Regions from separate parts of the Actinopolymorpha sp. NPDC004070 genome, predicted to be linked through region 2. Evidence: predicted binding sites of a transcription regulator. Region 2 holds the regulator's gene; each other region holds the start of a gene.
The links. The regulator LexA, encoded in region 2, represses DNA repair genes until DNA is damaged. The targets are predictions, from matches to a motif close to TCGAACANNTGTTCGA.

Region 1: a site for LexA is predicted at 2,242-2,257, ahead of ABZV93_RS17180 (DUF222 domain-containing protein). Genes of this name have one in related genera too.
Region 3: a site for LexA is predicted at 2,731-2,746, ahead of ABZV93_RS00700 (alpha-ketoglutarate-dependent dioxygenase AlkB). Genes of this name have one in related genera too.
Region 4: a site for LexA is predicted at 1,354-1,369, ahead of ABZV93_RS20545 (DUF222 domain-containing protein). Genes of this name have one in related genera too.

The regions. Positions count from the first base shown of each region.
Region 1 is NZ_JBEXMJ010000009.1:4,344-8,769, forward strand. Features, by position in the region: gene ligD (non-homologous end-joining DNA ligase) at 1-278, opposite strand, end outside; gene ABZV93_RS17170 (cytochrome P450) at 440-1,660, shown strand; gene ABZV93_RS17175 (ferredoxin) at 1,742-1,951, shown strand; gene ABZV93_RS17180 (DUF222 domain-containing protein) at 2,260-4,425, shown strand.
Region 2 is NZ_JBEXMJ010000007.1:323,394-327,819, forward strand. Features, by position in the region: gene ABZV93_RS15475 (ATP-dependent DNA helicase) at 1-117, shown strand, start outside; gene ABZV93_RS15480 (hypothetical protein) at 160-1,026, opposite strand; gene lexA (transcriptional repressor LexA) at 1,070-1,804, opposite strand; gene ABZV93_RS15490 (LysM domain-containing protein) at 2,164-2,847, shown strand; gene nrdR (transcriptional regulator NrdR) at 3,423-3,917, shown strand; gene ABZV93_RS15500 (vitamin B12-dependent ribonucleotide reductase) at 4,103-4,426, shown strand, end outside.
Region 3 is NZ_JBEXMJ010000001.1:154,873-159,298, reverse strand. Features, by position in the region: gene ABZV93_RS00715 (hypothetical protein) at 1-763, opposite strand, end outside; gene ABZV93_RS00710 (phosphotransferase) at 974-2,032, opposite strand; gene ABZV93_RS00705 (hypothetical protein) at 2,132-2,617, opposite strand; gene ABZV93_RS00700 (alpha-ketoglutarate-dependent dioxygenase AlkB) at 2,768-3,397, shown strand; gene ABZV93_RS00695 (SDR family NAD(P)-dependent oxidoreductase) at 3,499-4,299, shown strand; gene ABZV93_RS00690 (alpha/beta hydrolase) at 4,328-4,426, opposite strand, start outside.
Region 4 is NZ_JBEXMJ010000011.1:95,873-100,298, forward strand. Features, by position in the region: gene ABZV93_RS20540 (phosphoribosyltransferase) at 1-742, shown strand, start outside; gene ABZV93_RS20545 (DUF222 domain-containing protein) at 1,548-3,341, shown strand; gene ABZV93_RS20550 (discoidin domain-containing protein) at 3,431-4,246, opposite strand; gene ABZV93_RS20555 (alkaline phosphatase D family protein) at 4,389-4,426, opposite strand, start outside.

The DNA of each region.
Region 1 (4,426 bases), on a different contig from region 2:
ATCTCGCCGGCGAAGTCGGCGTACTCCAGCGGGTGGTCCTCGGTGTGCACCGCGAGGTGGTTCTTCTTCGGGTCGTCCGGAAGGCCCTTGGGCAGCGCCCAGGAGACGAGGACACCGTCGCGTTCGAGCCGGAAGTCCCAGTGCAGCCGGCGGGCGTGGTGCTCCTGGATCACGAAGGTGTCGTCGTTGCCTTCGGGCAGCGGGCCTTCGGCGGGCACCGGCTCGGCGGTGCGATCCGCGCTGCGCTTGCGGCGGTAGGCGTCCAACTTGTCGGGCACGTGTCCTGTTCTACCCCGGTCCGGCGGGCGACGCGACCAGTCGTTGCACCAGCCCCGTACATCGAAAGCATATTTACACTGGTTGTAATTTCAGCATCGCGGGTGTTTGCTGGAAGGAGGACGGAGGACCGAACCGAGATCCGGAACGTGAGGAGCGCGTGATGGCGAAGACCATGCCGACATCCGTGGCGCCCATGCCACTGGTGGACGGCCTCCCTGTCGAACGATCCGACCCGTTCGACCCACCCGCGGTACTCGAGGCCTTACGCGAGGAACGCCCGATCAGCCGGTTGCGCTACCCCGGCGGGTCGCAGGGCTGGCTGGTGACGAGCTATCCGCTGGCGCGAGCGGTGCTGGCCGACCCGAGATTCAGCCGGCGCCGTGAGCTGCAACATGCTCCTCGCCGGATCGCCTTCGAGGAAGAGCACCCCGGGCCAGCCGAGCCGGGCTTCTTCATCGGTATGGACCCACCCGAGCACACTCGTTACCGGCGCCAGCTGACGTCCCACTTCACCGTCCGGCGGATGCGGGACCTGGAGGACCGGATCGCGCGCATCACGGCCGAGCACCTGGAGGCGATGGAACGCCACGGCCCACCCGCCGATCTGGTCGCTGCGTTCGCGCTGCCGATCCCCTCGCTGGTGATCTGCGAACTGCTCGGTGTTCCGTACACCGACAGGGAGAAGTTCCAGCACGACACCAGGGTGCTGCTCCATCTGGACTCCAGTTTCGAGGAGGCGATGGGCGCGCTCGTCTCGCTGCGGCAGTACCTCCACGGGTTGGTCGTACGCAAGCGGGAAGCGCCCGCCGACGACCTGATCAGCACGCTGATCGCCGGTGGTGGGCTCGACGACGAGGAGGTCGCCGGCATCGCCGTGCTGCTGCTGATCGCCGGGCACGAGACGACCGCCAACATGCTGGGGCTGGGTACGTTCGCCCTGCTGCAGCACCCCGACCAGCTCGCGGCGCTGCGCGCGGATCCCTCGCTGGAGGAGAACGCCGTGGAGGAGTTGCTGCGCTACCTCACCATCGTGCACATCGGGCCCACGCGGGCCGCGCTGGAGGACGTCGAGCTCGACGGCGAACTGGTGCGGGCCGGCGAGGTCGTCACCTTGTCCCTGCCCGCCGCCAACCGTGACCCGGAGCGCTTCGGCAACCCCGACGGACTCGACCTGCGCCGTTCGGCGACCGGGCACCTGGCGTTCGGGCACGGCATCCACCAGTGCCTCGGTCAGCAGCTGGCACGGATCGAGATGCGGACCGGGTTCGCCCAGTTGCTCGCGCGGTTCCCGAATCTCCGGCTGGCGGTGGAGCCGGAAAACGTACAGCTGCGAACCGACATGGCCATCTACGGCGTGCACAGTCTGCCGGTGGCGTGGTAGCGCGGTCTGGTCGGTGGGGCTGCGCGCTTCGCCCGCGCTACGTTTGTGCGGCACGGAGTTCACCGGTACGGGAGGTGACGGATGAGGATCAACGTTGACCGGGACATCTGTTGTGGCGCAGGGATGTGCGTGCTGACCGCGCCGGACATCTTCGAGCAGAGCGACGAGGACGGACTGGTGGTACTGCTCCGCCAACCGGATGCTGCCGAGGCCGACATCGCCGGGGAGGCGACGCAGTTGTGCCCGTCGGGAGCGATCACCGTCGCCGACGAGGGTGATCCGGCGAACTGACGGCCAGGTCTGACGGCCAGGTCTGACGGCCAGGACTGACGGCCAGGACTGACGGCCAGGACTGACGGCCAGGCACTGGGAGGGGCGGCGTATCGTCGCCCCCTGCGGTCGTGCCCGATCCGACGGGTGTAACGAGCTGAGCCCGTGGGCCGGCGAAGCGCCAGGATGTGTGTGCCTCACCAACCGGCTCTGCCGGAGCCGCCAGGTTTTTGTCCACAGGTAGCGGATCGGCGTGTTTTCGGGATCGCGTTGTGGACAACGGGTTAGCTGTCGGTGGCAGCCTGTAGAGTTCGAACATATATTCGACAGTGCAGAATCCTTCGGGCTGGGACGGCGGCATCGACGCCGAGCAGCGTCTGGAGGCTGCGCTGGTTCAGGTCCGTTCTGTCGTCGGTGACGCGCTGGCGGCGCCGATGCTGTCACTTCGGCCCGAGAAGCTGGGCCGGTTGTTCGACCTGCACCAGGTCGGCGAGGCGATGATGGCCGCCTTGAAGCTGGCGATGGTGGCCAGGGCCGAGGTCTGCGACGTCGGCAAGGCCACGGGTGCGGCTACGACCGCGACGTGGCTGCGCAACAGCCAGCGGATGGGCAAGAAGGATTCCTACGCCACCGTCGCCTTGTCCCGCGACCTCGACCGCACCATCACTCTCACCGCCCGGGCACTGGCGCGTGGAGAACTGTCGTTCAGGCACGCGCAAGTGATCGCGGGGGCGATCAAGGACCTCCCGAAGAGGATCAGCCTGGAACAGCGCGTAGAGGCCGAGGAGTACCTGATCGCGGAGTCCAAGCGGCGTAACCCCGACGACGTGCGCCTGCTCGGACGGCACCTGCTGCGGGTGGTGGCCCCGGAGGAGTGGGAACGCCGCCTCGGTAAAGAACTCGAGGACGACGAACGCACTGCCGAACGCTCTCGGTCCCTGCGGTATGCGCCGAACGGGATTCCCGGTTCGGAGACCGTGGTGATCAAGCTGCCGGTGCTGGAGATGGAAGTCCTCCGCAAGCTGGTCGAGGCGCTGGTTGCCCGTGACACCCGCCCCGAACCCGACGACCGTCCCCTGGACCAAAAGCGTGGGGACGCGTTCGCGGAGTTGGTCGCCAGGTGGGCGCAGCACCAGGCCTCACCCAGCCGTGGCCGGGGTCGGGACTGCGTCACCGTGCTGATCGATCTGCACAACCTGATGAACGGTGTCGGGTTCGGCACCATCGACGACCTCAACCCCGTCCGGCCCATGCCGTGTGGCTGCCAGACCCCCGACGCCAAACGCCAAGCCCAACGAAAGGCCAAGCGCAAGGCCAAGGGCCAGTCCCAGGAAGAGGACACCAAACGCACCAAGAGTTCTGAGCCGGGACAGCCCGGGTCGGGAGAGTCCGGGCCGGGCGAGAGCCCCCGCGGCACCGCAGGTGCCACGCCTGCCAGTTCCAAGCCCAGCAAGCAGACCGACGACACCAATGGCACCGGGGAAGCAGAGCCGAGCGACAACGCCGGTGTGGGCACCAATGACACCGCGGGAGCCGCGTCGCAACCCGGGGTTGACGAAGAGGTCGTTGACCCGGATCCGACGGACGGCCCTGGCGAGACAGCCCCGCCGGCCGACCCCGGCAACCCGTACGCGGCGGCGGCTGATCGGGGCGAGACGACAGACCTGCACGAGACCAGCGGGGCAACCGCCGCCGACGACCGTGGTCGTCCCGGTGGCCAGCGGGCGACGAGTAGCCGGGATGGTCAAGCGGGCAAGGACAAACTGTCACCCAGCCCATTCGGGGCACACGTTCCACTCGACGCATCCAGCTCACCCGGTCCGGGCGGTGTCGCGGACCGAACACCTGGACCGCGAGAACCCGGCCAGCACCCACAACCGAAGACCACCGCCGGAACCGACCCGGAAGCCGAAAGGGAAGCTGGAACGGGACCCGGGGCTGATAGGGAAACCGATACCGGACCCGAGGACTGGGGTCCCGGGACGCAGGACGACGCCGAGCCCGAATTCGAGCAGGGTGCGGCGGGGCCGGAGGCTGCCATGGATCCGCACGACGGCTGCAGCAAATGCGGCGGTGGCGGATCAGCTCGGATCTCCGGTCTCCGCGGGCAGCCGCTGTCCGTTGCCACGGTTCGGCGGATGGCGTGCGACGCGAACATCATCCCGGTGGTGCTCGGCGGCCACGGCGAGGTCCTCGACGTCGGAATGGCCGACCGGTTCTTCTCCGAGGCCCAGCGACGGGCACTCGCCGTCCGGGACGGATCCCACTGCCACTTCCCCGGCTGCCAGGTCCCCGAACGCCGCTGCGTCGCGCACCACATGGCTGCCTGGGACGACTTCGGCCCGACCGACCTGAAAAACGGAGTTCTGCTGTGCACGTCGCATCACACCTTCGTCCACCATCGGGGATGGGTGGTCAGGATGGGCACGCACGGCCATCCGGAGTACGTCCCGCCGGAGTGGGTGGACGTACGACAACAGGTCATCCGCCCATGAC
Region 2 (4,426 bases):
GTCACCGCGCGATACGGCAACTACCTGCGGGCGTCGCTGCCGCCGATGTGGTTCACCGGAGACCGCGACGTCGCGCTCGGTGCGCTGCGCCGGCTGCGGTCGGCCCGCGAGAGCTGAGACCGCGCGAGCACAGCCGGCGTCAGCTGGTCGCCGGCCGGGTCAGGGGCGGTGGACGCACACCGCGACAGGGGTCTGCTGCCGGCCCTGGCCGAACGGGTTGTCGCGGAAGAGCTCGGCGAAGAACTCGGCCGGCCGGCTGGTGTCGTGGCCCAGGACATCCCGGCCCAGGTCGTTGGAATCGATCACCACGGTGCCGCCGAGCGTGCCGGCCGGACCCGGCGGGAGCACCTTGCGAAGCGTCGCGGTGATCTCGGCGGCCATCTTGTCGGGGGCCTTCGGCGGCAGCTTCGCGGAGACGTTGGACGGGAACGCGGAGTAGGGCGTCGGGCCGTCGATCGCGTTGACCCGGTGACCGGCGACCCGGTAGAACCAGCCGCGCCGGCCCAGTGCCTTGCCCACGACGCTCGCCCCGGCCGCGACCATGATGCGCGGAAGCCCGGCCTCCTTGATCGCCAGCTGCATGGTCCACGGGCTGCCGAGTCCGATGCCGTGCGGTGTGCGCTGCACCCACTTCGACAGCACCCGGGCCGCCGGAGTCGGGTTGATCTCCCAGGTGAAGTAGGACCGTCCCTGGGAGATCGCCACGATCTTCTCGCTCACCACGACGTACCAGGGCTCGTCGAACGCGCCCTCGAACCTGCTGTCGTCCTCGGCGAGCCGGACCGTCTTGACCACGTAGTCGCTGAGTTTGTCCGCCACCGGGTCACCCCGGCCGAACAGGTCGGTCTGGATCGGGACGCGTGCCCATCGCGTCCCGTCCACCTCGATGGTCAGACTCTTCCCGGCGTTGGGGTCCAGCGGCTCCTTCGGAGGAGGTCCCGGACGCCCGGACTCGGCAACACCTATGTTGACGGGTGCCTGATCGGATCCGGGCGTGGTGCCGGTCTCAGCCGCTGGGTCGGACATGTCGCTCCCGGTGATGACTCCTGTGACGAGCGTCGCATCCTGCTCAGACGCGACGTAGAACGGCGACGACCTTACCGAGAATGACGGCATCGTCTCCAGGGATGGGCTCGTACGCCGGATTGTGAGGCACCAGCCACACCTTGCCGTCACGGGGCCGATAGGTCTTGACGGTCGCCTCGCCGTCGATCATCGCCGAGACGATCTCCCCCGACTCCGCCTCGGGCTGCTGGCGCACGACCACCCAGTCGCCGTCGCAGATGGCCGCCTCCACCATGGAGTCGCCTCGGACGCGGAGCAGGAAGAGCTCACCCTCGCCGACGAGCTGGCGCGGCAGCGGCATGATCTCCTCGACCGACTGCTCGGCCAGGATCGGGCCACCGGCCGCGATCCGGCCCACCACCGGCACGAACGCGGGGGCCGGGCGGTCCTCGCCGCTGTCGGTCTCGTCGTAGGCCGGCACTCCCGCCAGGGGCCGCCGGGTGGACGTGGACGGTGCGAGCACCTCGAGCGCCCGGGGCCGGTTGGGGTCGCGGCGGATGAAGCCCTTGGTCTCCAGGACCCTTAGCTGGTGGGCGACCGACGAGGACGACGTCAGCCCTACGAGGTCACCGATCTCACGCATCGCCGGGGGATAACCGCGCGTCTCCACCGAGTCGCGGATCACCTCGAGGATGCGTCGCTGGCGTGGAGTGAGCCCGGTCGCGTCGGGTGGTCCGTCGGGGAGCTCCCGGACGGTCGCCGTCGGGGACTCGGTCGCTGTGTTTTTCCGCTTGGGCATAGCGGCTGTCTCCTTCCACAGATTTCGGGTCGCGACTCTGCCGACCCTCGGAAGTGAGCCTAGAGCCTGGTCAGAGCACTTTCAAACATCTGTTCGACGCGTGTCGCGATTGTTTTACGAAACCACGAAACACCAGGTAAGGGAGCGTCCGGACAGCCGCGTCGAACGTGTTTTCGAGCGAACTCTGGTGCTTGTCGGTGGGCTGGTGTAGAAATCCATCAGTAAGTACGTCGAACAGTCGTTCGAGCGCCGATGCCGGAAGTGGAGACGCGGACGTGTGAAGCGGAAGCGGCCGGCGCCGACACGGCGGAGGGCGACGACGTGACGGAAGTGAATCGGTGTTCGTGGGAGGTCGGACGATGAGCAACAGCGCGTCGGTGGTCTATCTCGAGGACTTCGTGTCCCGTCGGGCCGGCGGTGCTCCCGAGCGCGGCCGCCGGCACCTCAGTCCGGTCGCGCCACCGGTGGACCCGGGCGCCGGCCGTGCCGATGGCGTGCGGCGTGACGGCGTCCCGTCCCGCGGCGTCCACCCGTTCCTCCGCGTTCCGCACGAGGGGATGGGCGGGGCTCGGGCGGAGGTTCCTGCCGTCCCTCACGTCGATCCGCGCGAGGTGGCGCCCGGGCAGGTGCGCCCCACCCGGCGGTCGCCGGCCGATCGCCGACGTCCCCCGCGACCGCGGGGCGTCCGGTCGTGCGTGCTTCCGGACGACGGGCGGGACGGCGCCTCCACTCTGCGCCTGACCCGGCGGGGCCGGCTGGCGCTGACCACGCTGACGGCCATGGCGGCGCTGGCGTTCGTTGCCGTCCTCGGGCTCCTGGCGCAGGCCGCGTTCGATGCCGCGGCCGGCGGGGCGGAGCGTCCGACTGCCACGACCACGATCACGGTGGAGCCCGGGGAGACGATGTGGGGGATCGCCACCCAGCTCACCCCTGGCGCCGACCCGCGGGCGACCGTCGACGAGATCGCCCGGCTGAACGACCTGTCCCGCGCCGGAGACCTGCGCGCCGGCCAGCGGCTGATCGTCCCCGTTCAGGCCCGCTGACCCGCCTTCGGCCAGTCTGTCCAGGTCCCTTCCGCCGGCCTGTCCGACTGCGTACGTGCACGGTTGCGCTGCCGCCCGGGTGTCTGCCCGTCCCGCGGCTTGTTCGCCCATCCCCCGACCTGCCTCCGACCTGCCTCTCGCGGACCTGTGCCTCTCGCCGACCTGTGCCTCTCGCCGGCCGCCGGTGCAGGCGTGGGCGCCGTGTGCCGGCATGTCCCGTGCGCTTCCGTGCCCCCACCGGCGGAGGAACAGGTCGCCCATTCGCGACATCTCCGGGCCGACACGCCGAGCCGGAAACTTGCTTTCGAATCGCCCCGCGAGCCTGACCTGCAAGGACGCCGACACGTGTGCGCGGCGACACGCAGGGCGCCTTGCGTGCCCGGCGGGACCGACGTAGCGTACCCCTAGATGTGGTAGTTACAGACCTGTAAGTCATCCACAGGTTGTGATTCGCAAGGCACAGGTTCTCCCCAGGTCATCCACAGGTTCGTCCCCAGGGGAGAGGGTGCCGGCGGGTGTCGGACGGAGATCGGCCGGGCGTCGCGCCCGCCGGCGGCGAGGGGAGTCACGAGGCGATGCACTGCCCGTTCTGCCGGCATCCTGACAGTCGGGTGGTCGACAGCCGCACCGCCGACGACGGCGCGGCCATCCGGCGCCGGCGCCAGTGCCTGGACTGCGAGCGCCGGTTCACCACGGTCGAGCAGGTCACGCTCGCGGTGGTCAAACGCAGCGGCGTCACCGAGCCGTTCAGCCGCGAGAAGGTCATCACCGGGGTCCGCAAGGCGTGCAAGGGCCGCCCGGTCACCGAGGACTCTCTCGCGCAGTTGGCCCAGCGGGTGGAGGAGGCGATCCGGTCCACCGGTTCGGCGGAGATCCCCTCGCACGAGGTGGGGCTCGCCATTCTCGGTCCGCTCCGAGAGCTGGACGAGGTGGCCTACATGCGCTTCGCCAGCGTCTACCGCAGCTTCGACACCCTGGCCGACTTCGAGGCCGAGATCGCGGTGCTGCGTGCCGAACACGACGAGACGGTGCCCGAGCCACGGCCGGGGCACCAACCCACCCGGCCCTAGACGAGCGGCCCCGGACGAGCGGCCCCGGACGCACCCGGCGCGGACACGCCGGCCGCCCACGACGACGGAACACGAAGAAAGTCCACGAGAAGTCCACGACCTGCCCGGGGCGGACGAGGGGAAGCGTCCCGCCCGGACCACGAGGCTGATCAGGGCAGACGATCAGCAGGACAAGGAGAACCAGCATGACGGAGACGGTCAGCGGTCCCAGCACTCGCGGGGGCGCGAAAGGGCGCTCGGCGAAGGGACTGAAGGTCAACCGGATCTTCACCACCCCCGGCACCCATCCGTACGACGAGGTGACCTGGGAGCGCCGGGACGTCGTTCAGCAGAACTGGAAGACCGGCGAGACCGTCTTCGAACAGCGCGGTGTCGAATACCCCGACTTCTGGTCGGTCAACGCGTCCACCATCGTCACCACGAAGTACTTCCGTGGCGCCGTCGGCACCCCCGAGCGCGAGTGGACCCTGAAGCAGCTCATCGACCGGGTGGTGAAGACCTACCGCGCG
Region 3 (4,426 bases), on a different contig from region 2:
CGGTGTCGATCAGCAGCATCGTCCCGGTCGCGGACAGGCCCGCCGCGAGCACGCCGTCCGCCAGGGCGAGGGTTGCGACGAACGTACGGTCGGCGAACTCCGGGGGCAGGATGTCCCTGCGAGCACCGGTTGCACGGTCGATGGCCATCAGGTGCGCGTGGGCCCCGACGCCGGCGTAGATCGTGGTGTCGTCGACGGCGATGCTGCGAACGTACTGCTCACCCGGCACCGCCGGCCCGTAGTCGCGCTTCGCACCTGTCGCCGGGTCGTACTCGAAGACCCGGCCGCGCGAGTACGTCCCGCCGTAGACCTTGCCGTCCGGTGAGCTGTCCAGCGCCCAGATGAAGTCGTCCGGCCGGACGTCGGCGACCTTCGTGACCGATGCGCCGGCGGTGTCCACGCGGTAGAGGTCACCCGGTGCGTAGGTGCCGACGTACAGGTCGGTGCCCACCGCGGTCGTCGCCCACGCGCCCTGTCCGGTCGGCAACGTGTAGCGCTGGGTGACCCGCTTCTGCGCCGGGTCGTACGCACCGACGACGGTCGGGCTGACCCCGCCGGTGTTGACGTAGATGCGGTCCCCGATGGGCTCGGACCCGTTGAGGACGGTGACCGAGGACGCCGGGCCCAGGTCCGTGACGGGCGCACTCGCGGGCTCGGCCACACCTCGCGCCGGGCCGAGCGCGCCTGCGGGAAGGGCGGTCGCGACGGCGAGAGCGACGGCGGCGGTGGCCGCGGTAGCGGTGACGATCGCGGAACCTGGCATGGCGTTTCTCCCGCGGGCTCGGGGCGGACGAACGACGACGTTGCAGGCGATGGAGCGATCTTTCGGTCCGGACTGTAATTAACGATCGTCGTCCCCGACAGCCCTTGCCCTGTCGTCGTCCGCGTTCGGCCGTCCGGCCGATCGGTCGTTCGGTCGTTCGGCCGTTCGGCCGTTCGGCCGTGCCAGGCGGACTCGGTTCGAAGACCCGACTCAGTTCAGGAAGCCGAACGACTGTGCGAGGTTCGCCTCGGCGATCCTCCGCATACCCTCCCGGTTGGGGAAGTCGGTGTCGAGGATGAGCAGAGGGTTCGCGACGAGCGACAGGTGCATCGCGAGGCGGTAGAGCGCGAGCCGCTGCCTGTCCAGGTCGTCCCGGCGAAGGGCCGCATAGTGCGCGCCGAAGCGGATCCGCAGGAAGACGTGCTCCCATTCGACGTCGAAGAACATCAGGCCCTCGATGTCGATGAGGACCGGGGCACCGTCGGACCCGACCATCACGTGATCCGGTCCCAGCTCGCCGTGGATGAGGCCGTACTCGGTGCGAGGGCGGATGGCACCCGCCAGCAGCCGGAGGACGTCGGCGAACTCGTCGTGCGCTCTCGCCACTCGCCGGTCACGAGACGCTGCCCCGGCGAGATCGGCGAGCGCGTTGTCGAGAACGACCTGCTCGCACGAGGAGCCGACCGGGCGACCTCCGCCCTTGACCATGGCGACCTTGCCGTACGTCGGTCCGAGGTGGGCGTGCATGCGGCCGAGGGCGTCACCCAGCCGGCCCACGACCGCGCTCGCCGCTGCCGGATCGTCCACCAGCAGCGTCTCAAGGTTCGGACCACGGAGATCCTCGACGACCGCGACGTCCGCCGGGAAGTGCGCCCGGCTTCGGTCCGCGAGGTAGACCCGCGGGCTGCGTACGCCCACCGCGTCCAGGTGAGTGCGCGCGGCCTCGAACAACTCGAAGCCGGAGGCGTGCGAGAACGGGTCCGCCCAGTCCTCGTCGTCACCCTTGCCGTCAGCTTTGCCGTCACCCTTGCCGTCACCCTGGTCGGCACCGTCGCCGTCGCCGCTCGGCGAGGACGGCCAGTAGTTCTCGTCCGGGTCCCAGCTGTAGACGATCGCCGTGCTGTCGTCGTCGAACGCGAGGCGGTACACGCCCTTCTTGGTGCCACCGGCCAGTCGTTCGGTGGCAACCAGCCGGCGGCGGTTGCCGAACACCGCGCGGGCGAGCGCGGCCAGGTGCTCAGGGTCGGCGAACCTGCGTTCTGCGGTCACCGGTCGATCCTCGCCGCAGAAACGACAGCGGCACAAGACAATTCGGACATACGCGAAACTCACAGGTCAGGCACAGGTCAGGCACAGGTCAGGCACAGGTCAGGCACAGGGTGGCTCGAGCACGAGGCCGAGGTTCTTCGGGCCGCGGAAGTCCAGCCGTACGGTCTCGCAGGCGCCACCCAGGCCCCGGTGGTGGGCGACGATCGCGGCGAGGAGGTCGGTCTGGCCCAGCTTGTGGGATCGATCCCAGAAGTTGCAGCAGGGCACCACCAGAACCGGACGCGTAACGGCCGAATCCACCACCTCCCGCAGCGCCTCGTCCGGGTGGAGACCGACCACGACGTCGTAGAAGTCGGCCATCTTCGCGGAGTACTCCTCCGCCCGCCCGGGCACGCCCTTCAGCGTCCATCCGCGCGGGTCCACCACCTCGCACTCCATGCCGTACCGCTTGCGCAGCAGACGCGCCAGCATGCCCTGGCCACCGGCGACGTCCGCGACGTACTTCGCCGCCGGGAACCGCTCTCCGACGTACGCCGCGACCACCTCGAAGCGGGCCGGGTCCCCGTGGAACCGATGCCGGCTCATTCCCCGCCCTCCCATGTAATCCCTGTCATGTGATCGCCATTGAACCGCCGGGTGACGTTCCATGTCGCGGAGTCGTCCGAAACGTCCGGCTGATCCCCGACACGTCCCACACGGCGAACGTCTGTTCGAAGCATCGGGTAGGGTCGAGGCGTGACCTCGGCGTTCCAGGGCTCCCTGCTGGACTACGCCGACGAGCCGGGCCTGGCCGAGCTCGCCGGCGCCGTCCGCCGCGTGCCGCTCAGCTACGGAGCGTGGATCGACCTGCGGCCGGGCTGGGTGCGCGGCTCCGACCAGCTGTTCGAGCGGTTGAGTGAGGTCGTTCCGTGGTACGCCGAGAAGCGGCAGATGTACGACCGGGTTGTCGACGTCCCGCGGCTGCTGTGCTTCTACGACGAGGACACTCCCCTTCCCGACCCGTTGCTCGACGAGGCCAGGGCCGCGCTTGACGCCCACTACGCCGAGGAGCTGGGTGAGCCGTTCCGCACCGCCGGGCTGTGTCTCTACCGCGACGGCAGTGACAGTGTCGCCTGGCACGGTGACCGGATCGGCCGCGGCCGCACCGACGACACCATGGTGGCGATCATCTCCCTCGGCGCCCCGCGTTCCCTGCTGCTGCGGCCACGCGGCGGCGGTGAGACGATCCGCCACCCACTGGGCCACGGCGACCTGATCGTGATGGGCGGTTCCTGTCAGCGCACCTGGGAGCACTGCGTGCCCAAGACCAGGGGCGTGGTCGGGCCGCGGATCAGCATCCAGTTCCGCCCGCGCGGCGTGCGCTGAGCCCCGGCACCCACACCCCCGGGCTCGATGGGCGAGACGGCGCAGACCATGCCCGGACAGGTCGGCCGCCGCCCGCCCGGCTTCGTGGTTGGCTGGCGGGCATGCACATCGATCTCACCGGACGGGTTGCCATCGTCACCGGCGCCGGGCGCGGGATCGGCCGCGCGCTGGTGCGCCGGCTGGCCGCCGAAGGGGTCACCACCGTGGCGCTGGACGTCCACCCCGGCGACCTGGACTCCCTCGGCGCCGAGCTCACCTCCGAGACCAGCGTGCCGGCGAGCCAGTTCGTCTGTGACGTCACCGACGCGGCGCGCATCCAGGAGGTCGTCGAGGAGACCGTACGCCGATACGGCCGCATCGACATCCTGGTCAACAACGCCGGCATCGTCGCGGGCGGCCCCGTCGACGTCCTGTCGGAGGAGAGCTGGCGCCGCTGCCAGGACGTCAACCTCACCGGAACGTTCCTGATGTGCAAGGCCGTCGTGCCGGTAATGAAGGAGCAGCGTTCCGGGCGCATCATCAACGCCTCGTCGTTCGCCGCCATCGTCCCCAGCGCCGGGGGCTCGGCCTATGCGGCGGCGAAGGCGGCGGTGGCGCACTTCACCCAGGCACTCGCCGGCGAGCTCGGCCCATGGGACATCACCGCGAACGCCTACGCCCCGGGCATGGTCCCCACCCAGATGAACCACTTCGCCGAACGCTCCCCCGACGAACAGGACAGGCTGCTGGACCTGCTCACGATCCGCCGCTGGGGTACGCCGGACGACATCGCCAACCTGGTCTGCTTCCTCGCCTCCGACCAGGCCGGGTACGTCACCGGGACGCTGATCGACGTCAGTGGCGGCAAGCTCGCCACCCAGATCCCCCGCGCCGCCTACGACCGCGCGGCCCGCGCGACCTGACCGGCCGCGCGGCCAGGGCCGGGGCGGCTCACGCCTTGAGGTGGTCCCGCAGCCAGGTCGCCGCCTGGGCCACCGCCGCCCGCGCAGCCCCGGTGTCACGGAGCGCGTCCAGCATCACGAAGTCGTG
Region 4 (4,426 bases), on a different contig from region 2:
GGCCCAGGACGCAGCCGACGCAGCGCACTCGCAGCACACCGAACCCACGCAGCACGCGGAAGGCACGGAGCACGCGGAAGGCGCGGAGCGCGTGGACGAGGAGGTCACGATCCCGGCCGGTACGCAACGGCTCGCCGGTCATCTCACGCTGCCGGAGAACGCCACCGGGATGGTCGTGTTCGCCCACGGCAGTGGCAGCAGCCGGCACAGCCCGCGTAACCAGTTCGTCGCCTCCGCACTGAACGCCGCCGGCCTGGGCACGCTGTTGTTCGACCTGCTTTCCTCCGCGGAAGAAAGCGACCGCGCCAACGTCTTCGACATACCCCTGCTCGCCACGAGGCTGGTGGAAGTCACCAACTGGCTGCGCGAACACCCCGCGACGCGCGACCTGCCGATCGGCTACTTCGGCGCCAGTACCGGTGCGGCCGCGGCACTGTCCGCAGCAGCCGAGGTGGCCGACTCGACCAACGTCGCCGCGGTGGTCTCCCGTGGCGGCCGGCCCGACCTCGCCGCGTCCGACCTCGACCTCGTCCGGGCGCCGACGCTCCTGATCGTCGGCGGCCACGACCCCGTCGTCGTCGACCTCAACCTCGACGCCGCCCGCCGCCTGCACTGCGAGAAGTCCGTGCACGTCGTGCCCGGCGCCACGCACCTTTTCGAGGAACCCGGCACCCTCGAAGCCGTCGCGGACCAGGCCACCCGCTGGTTCACCAGCCACCTGCGCGCCAAGGCGTCGCACTGACCTGCCGCGATCACTGCCGCTGCCCGCTCCGGCTCAGGCGGGCGGGAGTTCCAGTGCCACCCGTGCGCCTCCGGCCGGCGACCGCCCGACCAGCAGGCGCCCGCCTGCCTCCTCCGCGTCGCGGCGGACCACGTCGAGGCCCAGCCCCGTGGAGCCGACTGCGAGTCCGGTCCGTCACCGACGCGTCGCCGACCACTCCGCTCCAGCCCGTACGGGAGGCCGGCGCGGACTGTGACCGCCACCCCGCGGATGACGAGCACGGCCGGATTTTCTTCCGCGGAAGAATCCGTCTCGGCCCGAAGCCACCGGAGGCGGCTTGCCGATGATCTCGTACCGGCGCGAGCTGCCGTGGATGGACGGCCGGCCTCCCGGATTCTTCCGCGGAAGAATCCGGGAGGCGCGTGGGCCCGCCACCTCTCGCGGCTCTTCGTGAGGAGTCTCCCGTCCCCGTCGGACTCCGGTCGGCATGTGTCCGGCCCCGTCGTACTCCGCACCGCAGCTCCGTTGTAGTCCGCACCGCATTCACTCTCGGCGCGAGGCGGCGCGGGGGTGAGACTCGCCGACCGGCCGGTTCGCCGAATCAGCGAGCCTGTCGGCGGCCAGGTCTACCATCGAACACATGAGCGATTGCACTTCCCCCACCTCGGCCTTCACCGCTGTGCCGAAGGACGCGCCCGCGTCGGCCTCCACTCCTGCGGCGCGGATCCCACACCCCGCGTCCCCTGACCAGGCCACTACAGGAGTAGGAGAGTCTCCGCCCGGCTCAGGTGGGGCCGGCTCAGGTACGCCCAGGTCGCTGGAAGGCTTGGAGGCCGAGATCTGCGACCTTGCGTCCAGGATCGCCATCGCCACCCACGAGTGGTTACGGCTGATCGTCGCCTTCGACCGGCGCGAGGGCTGGCGCACCTGCGGGTGCAGGTCGACCGCGCAGTGGCTGTCCTGGCGGTGCGGGATGAGCCTGTCCGCCGCCTACGAACACCTCCGCGTCGGCCGTGCCCTCGAAAACCTCCCGAAGGTCGCCGCGGAGTTCGCCGCCGGGCGCCTGTCCTACTCCAAGGTCCGCGCCCTGACCAGGATCGCCGACGCCGACCAACGCTCGTCCCAAGCCGATCGCCCTACCACCGGCGACAAGACCACGAATGCGGGCAAGACCAAGGGGGCGGGCACGAGCGAGACCGCGGACGAGACCGGCCGTCGAGCACAACATGCCGAACCCGAAGCGAACGGCGAGCCCGGCGCCACCACTCCAGCCAAACACCCCCCAGACACAGCAGGTACGAGCGATCAGGGACCGCAGGGACACGCAGACGCCGAGGACGACCACGGGTACGAGGACGACGAGGACGCCACGGCAGAAGACGCCGAGGCAGACGCCGAGGACGAACTGCTCAATCTCGCGCGCAGTGCCACCGCCTCCCAGCTCGACCGGATCGCCCGCGGCTGTGCGGCGGCTCGTTCCAAGGACCAGAACCTCCGCCGAGCTATGCGCCGCGGGGTCTGGTGGTACACCGACGACGACGGCTCGCTGGTCATCCGCGGAAGACTCGCCCCCGACGAAGGTGCAGTCGTCGTCGCCGCACTCGAAGCCGCACTCGACACCCTGCTCGCTCGGAAACCTGGGCCACCCGCGCCAACTACATCACCCGAGCCAGCCTCCCCTTCCGCAGAAGCGCCGGTCCAGGACCGCGACTCCGCGGGATCCGGCAACTCCACCAACCCCGCCCCGGGCGGCAGCGAACCCACGCCCCCTCCGAACTCGGATTCTTCCGCGGAAGAACCCCCGCCGGACCAGACCCCACCGAACGACCCACCACCAGACGGCACCCCGCGGGCCATCCCGCACCGCCACCGCGGGGCACTGGCCGCCGACGCCCTCGTCCTGATGGCCGAAACGCTGCTGACCAACACCCCGGCATTCCTCAACTCCGCCGACAAGTACCGCATCATCGTCCACCTGACCCCCGCAGCAGCCCCAGGCACGGCCACCGCACCGCACCACCCCGCATCCCTCGACGACGGCACCCCACTCCCACCCGAAACAACCGACCGGCTCGCCTGCGAAGCCACCGTCACCAACCTCCACCTCGGCCACGACGGACAGATCCACGGCCTGAGCGACCCCACCAGATTCCCCCGCACCGCCACCGCACGAGCCGTCCGAATCCGCGCACACCACACCTGCCAAGCCCCCAGCTGCACCACCCGCCGCGGACTCCAAATCCACCACGTACGCCACTGGAGCCACGGCGGCCCAACCAGCCTGAACAACCTCATCCTCATCTGCCGCTACCACCACTGGCTCGCCCACGAAGGCAACCACACCTTCACCGCCCACCCCGACGGGACCTTCACCTTCCACCGACCCGACGGCACCGAAATCCCCGCCACACCCCCACTACCCGGCCCCACCAAAAGACCAGCCCACACCACCACCGACCACGACCACGACCACGCGGCCCGATCCGCGCTCCACCCCTGGATCAACCCACACCAACCACTCGACCAAGACGCCCTCACCCCACCCTGGTGGTCCGGTGACCCCCTCGACCTCCACTACGCCATCAGCGTCATCCTCGACACCCAAGCCGCACCGAACTGACGCCGCCGGCCGCCTGGTCACCCGACACACCCGTCCCTACCCGCAGATTCCGACGCACCGCAGATGCCGGCTCACCCGCAGGTCTCCGGTCACTCGTAGATCTCGAGTTCGACGATGCGGGAGTACGTCGCGTCGTTCGAGGCAAGGGCAAGGATCCGCACCGCGGTCGTGGAGACGGGATCGAAGGTCGAGCTGACCATGGCGACGGTGTTTCCGCGCACGCTGGCGACCGTACGCCAGTCGCCACTACCCGCGTTGGCACCGGCATCCCAGACCTGCACGTCCCAGTCCCGCAGCGCGTTCCGGTCGGCCGGATAGCGAGCGGTGCCCAGCGAGTACAGGTCCACCCGGCTCACCTGGTGCGGTTGGGTGAACGTCGCCGCCAGCCAGTCGGGGAAGATCAGCCTGGTGGCGTCGTTCCACCCGGTCGCGACCAGCCAGTCCTCGGGGTTGTTGTCGCCGTCGATGGCGCCGCACGCCGGGAAGTTCGCGTGGGACGATGACGCACTCACCGTCGCCGACAGCGCGAGATTGGCACCGGGACCGCTCGGTGGGGCCTTCACCACCACAGGGACGGAGATCTGGGGACCGCGGCCTGTCCGGCCCGCCCGAATGGTGACCTTGGCGTCGGAATCGACGCTGCCCAACGGCGCGGACACCTGCACCGGTGTGTGCAGCGTGTATCCCACCGGCAGGTAACTGGAGATGACGTCGGGCGTGACCCTGAGCGGAGCCTCCGCGGTGAGCAGGACATCGGCGTACGTCGGCTGCGAGGAGTCGTTGCGTACGGCGACGTCGACCTTCCGCCCTCCGCAGGGTGCGGCCAACACGTTCAGGGTGGTCGGCGTCGCTGTCAAGGTGAGGTTGTCACCGGCCCGTGCGTTGCCCGCACCCGCGGAAGCCACGGCGGGCGAGCCGATGGCCGCAGTCAACCCCGCGACTCCGGCAATCGCAGCCAGGACGAGCCCCGCCGGATGACCAAACCGCAACCACCGAACGCCGGGCGGTGTTCCGGGTCGCTTCCCTCCGGTCACGTCGACCACCTTCCTACTTGTCCGGCGGGTTCCGCAGCGGCTCGGGCGGCT